DNA from 2 places in the Cytobacillus sp. FSL M8-0252 genome. Region 2 is predicted to be linked to the other one. Evidence: predicted binding sites of a transcription regulator. Region 2 holds the regulator's gene; the other holds the start of a gene.
What was found. Region 2 encodes Rex, which represses fermentation and respiration genes when NADH is low (regulators of the CRP and FNR family bind a similar motif). Its sites were predicted from a motif close to TTGTGAAATATTTCACAA; they were not measured.

Region 1 (3,204 bases), 2.1 Mb from region 2:
ACAACAAAGTTCATAAACCCGATAATAAATGGCATAGCCATGAAGAGAATCATAACAACACCATGTGTAGTGAATATCTCGTTATAATGCTGTGCATCAAGCAATTTGTTCTCAGGTGCTGATAATTGCGCACGCATCATAATTGCGTCAGCGCCTCCTCGGAATAGCATGAGGATCGCTGCAATAATATACATAATACCTAATCGTTTATGGTCAACAGTTGTTAACCATTCACGCCATAAATAACCCCATTTTTTAAAATATGTTATCCCAACTACAATGGCAATAGAAACAATTGCAATTGCTACCATTGAAGCATAAATAGCTGGACTTGGATGTGGTATGGCAAAACGTTCAAAGAACTCCATCCTGTATACTCCTTTCAGAAGATGTCAATAGACACTTCATCTAATTAATGGCTACTGTGGTCAGTGTGACCTTCGTGCTCATCATGATTTTCATGATTTTCTTCTGAATCTTCATCATTTGATTGATGATGTTCATGCCCTTCAGGTGCTGGGCTAAAGTCTAAATGAGTGCCAGTAAATGTCATCTTACCTAAGTGACCTGGCTCTAGTAACTCTTCAAATTTATCTTCAGTAATTGGATCAGCTGTTTGATGAACTTCATCTACCCATTCCTCAAATTCAACTGGAGACATTGCTGTTACATCAAACGTATTTTCAGCAAAACCTTTTCCGCTGAAGTTTGCATTTCTACCCATGAATTCACCAGGATGATCAGCAGCTAAATGTAATGTTGTTACCATATCGGCCATTGCATATTTCTGTCCGCCAAGTTGTGGAATCCAGAAGCTGGTAATTGGACCGAATGAGTAAAGTTTAAATTCAAGTGCTCGATCTGTAGGTATATATAAGTAATTTACTGTTTCAATATCTTCTTCAGGATAGCTGAAGTGCCATTTCCAGTTAGATGATGATGCATATACAACTAATGGCTCCTTATCTTCATACCCTGGTGGTGTTGCTTCAACTTTATAGTTACTTTGGACAGAAACAAATGATAGATAAGCAACAATTAGTACAGGTATTCCGACACAAACTGCCTCCACCCATTTATTTCCCTCGATGTGAGGTGGTTCATAATCTTTTCCTTGTTTAGATGAACGAAATTTAATGAGCATATATGCAAGCATTGCAAAAACTACAATAACAATGCCAGACATTAACCATATGGACATCATAATATCGTTAGCCTGGACTTCGGCCTGTGGACCTTTAGGATTTAGAACAGTAAGTGGTTCACACCCAGCAAGTACAGCGGCAATGGCAACTATAGCCAATAAAAGAGCCCTTTTCAATTTCATTGATGTACCCCTTTCTATCTTTCTAAAAATCTATTGTTTTATTTGAACGTGAATATCACGCCTGTAACCCTATGTTAGTATCATAAATGGTTAAAAACAATTGAATGTGATAGGTGTCACAAAATGTTCATGAACAAATGATGAATTTGGTCACAAAATGTTCATGAAACTGAAAGTAAAAAGAAAAAATAATATTATTTAAATACTCTATTTTAAGAAAAAACTGAAAAATGAATATTGTATCGTTCAATAAATTTTAAAGGTTGCTTCTGTATTTATTATATTAATATAAATGATATTGCGTATTTGACTAACAGTACCCACAAAAAAAGTGTGAAGTCTTCGAATGGTTTTGAAACGGATGAAAAAAGAGGAGGGTTATCTTGTTAAAGAAATTTGATATTGATCAATTTTTAGACGGTGTATATAACCCGACTGATGATATTCATCATTTAATAGAAATAATTGAAATAGATGATTTACTTGAGAGAACAAAATAGGCCTTTATGTCTTCCACTTTTTGTTTTAGATGTTGTACGATTACTTTTATTAAAATAATCATAACTAAAACTAATCAAATGAAATAATAATGAACATTTTCTTATATTTTTTAAAGGCTATGTTGACATTTACGATATAAGGGTTAATGGAACAATAGATAAAGAAAAGCGGGCAAGTTTTAACCATTAACTTGCCCGCTTTTCTTTATCTATTGATATTTACTTTTGCACTAGCAAGTTTTGCTTTGAATTTTTCTTTCATTATATAACCCATTTTCCAAAAAAACTTTCATAAAGAATAAACATTGAAAAGATAGTAAAACTATAAATATTTCCATCAAAAAATAAAAGTGAAGAGGTGAGGAGAAAATGGAGAAAAGAGTGTTTCTCTCAATTGTCATAGTGTTGTTTAGCTATATATTTATTTCAAGCCCTCAAACAAGCTTTGCCGTTTATGATGCACCTTCTTATGCGAAATGGGGTAAAGAAGCGATGATGATCGCAAAGGAAAAATACCCATCAGCAGATATTGTTGATTATCAGCATCTTGGAAAAGAAGTAAAGGATGAGACAGAAATAGAAAAGTTTAAACTTTGGATGCGTCAACAGGAGATAGAATATGGGCTCTATGTGTTTATTGAATATGATAAAGATTCGGAGAAAATCGTCCGTATTTTAACGAAAAAAACGGACCGTTAACGTATTGTATTTTCTTCTATTAATTGTGCGAGTGGAACAACTTGATTCTTATCTATGTTGTTTCTTTCGCACACCCTTGCCATTTTAGTTAATTCATAGAGATCGACAATGACGATATTTACGCCATCGAAAGTTACTTCATATTCGTTTTGACTTTTTAGTAGTTCCCTCGCTCTAGCTAAATCCATAAGTTCACATCCTCTCTCGTAGTATTTTATTCAGTTTGAATATTTAGTGCACAATTCTACCAATAATAAGGCTTTTGATATATACTTAAATAGGCAAACGGTTTAGAAGTTGAATGATTATCAACTTGTAGACGTTAGTTCATCTTTCCAATTTATTACACTAATAGGCGTGATATAGGAATTAAATTAATTCACTTTTTTAATATAAGTATTTTTTCTAAAAATATTAGCTGTATTTTCGTGATTTTCTCTTTTTTCCCTTTGTATATGCGCCTTTAACGTGGTAAAATGGCTTAGGAAACATTTCGTCCTCTGGAAATTAACATTATTCGGAATTTTAATATACGAAATAATATTGTTACTATCCTAGAATGGATATGGGGCGGAAATAAATTATCCAAATATATTTAAAAAAGAGTTGTGGAGGTAATTTTCCATGAAGAAGCCTTCAGAGGGTAGCGGACCTTTAGAACAAAGTTTTTATGGTCCT
Region 2 (3,204 bases):
TACCTGGTTGACGACTTTATCTAAGAAATAGCGGTCATGTGAGACAATTAAAATAGCACCATCATAACCACTAAGATACTGCTCTAGCCATGACAATGTTTCAATATCTAAATGGTTGGTCGGCTCATCTAAAATCAGTAAATCAGGTTTGGTTAACAATAATTTCGCAAGTGCAAGTCGCGTCCTTTGCCCCCCGCTTAATGCAGAAATTTTTGTATCATAGCTAAACGATTGAAAATTAAGGCCATGTAGTACAGAACGAATGTCTGCCTCGTATTGATAGCCACCTTGTTCTTTAAAGTTGACTTGCATTTGATCATAGGTTTTTAAAATTTTATCGTAAGCTTCACTGTTTTCGATGAGTGTTGCATCGCCCATCTGTGTTTCTAGTAAGCGCAGTTCCTTCTCTTGTTTGCGCAAATAATCAAACACGGTAAGCATTTCGTCCCAAATAGATAGTTCAGATTCTAGTCCTGTATTTTGTGCAAGATAACCGATTTTGGTTTCTTTCGATTGAATAATTTCACCGGAATCATAGGACATATGTCCAGCAATAATTTTTAAAAGAGTTGATTTTCCCGCACCATTACGTCCAACTAATGCAATGCGGTCTCTCGTTTGTACTTCAAGCTTTATATTCATTAATATAGGATCAGCCACAAAACTTTTCGAAAGCTGATTAACCTGTAATAATATCATTATATTTCACCTCTGTTATAGTGATAGTGTACCTTAATCAGGTGAGGTTCGGCAATAAAGTCACTATTTGGATAGAATATATAAAAAACTACATTACACAGATGAATCAAAATAGTGTATCATTTTCATGTGAGGTGTTATGAATGGCTGAATTTACACATTTTAATGAAGAAGGCAGAGCGAAGATGGTGGATGTGAGTGAAAAACCACAAACTGCCCGTACAGCAATTGCTCATAGTAGTATTGAGCTAAATCAAGAAATCTATCAGAAGATTACTGATGGCACGATGAAAAAGGGAGATGTGCTGGCTGTTGCTCAAGTGGCAGGTATTATGGCTGCGAAAAAGACATCTGATATCATCCCGATGTGTCATCCACTCGCCTTAACCGGAATTGATATATCTTTCAATTGGGAAGAGGTAGAGGATCAGTATGTATTACATATTGATTGTACAGTGAAAACAAATGGGCATACCGGAGTAGAAATGGAAGCGTTGACAGCTGCTACAGCTACCGCTTTAACGGTATATGATATGTGCAAAGCAGTAGATAAAGGCATGGTAATAGGACCAACATATTTAGTAGAGAAAACCGGTGGTAAAAACGGTGATTTTAGAAGGGCTTAAGTAAATGGAATGGAGTGGAGCCTATGTCCAATGAATCAACGAAAATCCCTCAAGCAACGGCTAAGCGATTGCCTTTGTATTATCGTTTTTTGAAAAATTTACACGCATCAGGAAAGCAGCGAGTTTCTTCAGCAGAATTAAGTGAAGCGGTGAAAGTAGATTCTGCAACAATTCGACGAGATTTCTCCTATTTCGGTGCTTTAGGGAAAAAAGGTTACGGATATAACGTAAATTACTTATTAGGATTTTTCCGTAAGACACTCGATCAAGATGAAGTGACAAAGGTAGCGTTAATTGGTGTAGGGAATCTAGGTACAGCGTTTTTAAATTATAATTTTTTAAAAAATAATAATACAAAGATTGAAGTGGCATTTGATGTTTCAGAAAGTAGGGTTGGCACGTCTGTAGGAGAGGTACCTGTCCGTCATTTAGATGACCTAGAAAAGTTGATTGATGAGCACCATATTCAAGTTGTCATTTTGACTGTACCGTCTCATGCGGCACAACCAATTACGGATCGAATCGTTAAAAGTCATGTAAAGGGAATCTTGAACTTTACGCCAGCGCGGTTAACGGTTCCTTCCCATATTCGCATCCATCATATTGATTTGGCGGTCGAATTGCAATCATTAGTATACTTCTTAAAACACTATCCATCATAAAAAAGGAGCTGACCCGCATGGAGTCAGCTCTATTTTTTATCCTCTTTCTTTTTCATACGATAATGCATAGCGATTAATTTAATCCCGCCACCAATATCAAAAGTGGCAAAAATCAAAATGAAGATCGTTAAAAATCCCCAACCTCCACCGTTTTGAAGGTTAATAATTGCAAAATAAATAAATACAAATCCAAAAAGAAGGGAGATAATCCCTGTGAACAAAGGTGTTCTCATCTAACATCATCCTAATCTGCTAAAAATCATTTGTACCGTTTCTAATTCTGTCATATATTTTTCTAGCTTATCCATATTCAATTGAATCACAACGACAAAGGTATTCATTGCTACATGAGCAATGATCGGTACGAGAATACGATTGGTTTTTACATATAAAAACGCGAACGTAAAGCCCATCGCTGCATAAAGAAGTAAGTGCTCAATTTCCCCATGCGCGAGAGAGAAAATTAATGAACTAATTAGTGCTGATAAAAAGAAGTTCAATCGTTTATGCAAGGAACCAAAAATGATTTTCCTGAAAATGATCTCTTCTAATATCGGACCAATAATAGAAACGACGAGAATCACAATAGCAGACGTTTCAATTAAAGACATAATTTGCTGTGTATTGTCTGACCCCATCTCAATGCCGAGCATTGATTCAATATTCGCTGCAACGGTTTGAGCAATAAATGCTAGCGGAATACCTGCAATCGCCCACCCGATAGAAGTAGATAATGGTGCTTGATTCCTCATTGGCATCTCTTTGCTTTCTTTCCGTAAAAACCACAAAGTTAAGAGAAGGGTAATTGTAAAACTAATGACAATCCAGAGTGGCGGTGCAATTTTTGCAACCTCATCAAAGCTGTATCCTAACATATTACCTAGAAAAAGAATGGCAGGAACGCCAACGATGGCTGATAATTGCATGGCTATATAAATCATAATGATAAACCAATACTCTTTTTTCAATGGCTAGTCTCCTATTCATAAAGAAGTTACACTAATATTTATTTTACCTGTTAAACACTATTAGTTTCAAATAGTACATCCTTATGAAGTGCATAAAACAAATAGAAGTTGTATAGAATGGAGAGGTTCGCATTTTTTTTTTGCAAAATTGCAAGGTTCTTACTTGCAAAAAAGAGTAGTTTTGATTAATATAATAATTGTGTTAGCACTCAAGACTAACGAGTGCTAATAAAATAATTTTTGAATGAA

Region 1: qoxA (cytochrome aa3 quinol oxidase subunit II) is a predicted target of Rex. The motif match lies at 1,432-1,449, and genes of this name have one in related genera.

The regions. Positions count from the first base shown of each region.
Region 1 is NZ_JBBOWZ010000001.1:2,592,738-2,595,941, reverse strand. Features, by position in the region: gene qoxB (cytochrome aa3 quinol oxidase subunit I) at 1-368, opposite strand, end outside; gene qoxA (cytochrome aa3 quinol oxidase subunit II) at 413-1,327, opposite strand; gene MKX83_RS13140 (DUF3889 domain-containing protein) at 2,197-2,526, shown strand; gene MKX83_RS13135 (small, acid-soluble spore protein, H family) at 2,523-2,714, opposite strand; gene MKX83_RS13130 (2-oxoglutarate dehydrogenase E1 component) at 3,151-3,204, shown strand, end outside.
Region 2 is NZ_JBBOWZ010000001.1:538,865-542,068, forward strand. Features, by position in the region: gene MKX83_RS02855 (ABC-F family ATP-binding cassette domain-containing protein) at 1-699, opposite strand, end outside; gene moaC (cyclic pyranopterin monophosphate synthase MoaC) at 843-1,325, shown strand; gene MKX83_RS02865 (redox-sensing transcriptional repressor Rex) at 1,349-1,987, shown strand; gene MKX83_RS02870 (DUF4305 domain-containing protein) at 2,017-2,220, opposite strand; gene MKX83_RS02875 (CPBP family intramembrane glutamic endopeptidase) at 2,227-2,955, opposite strand.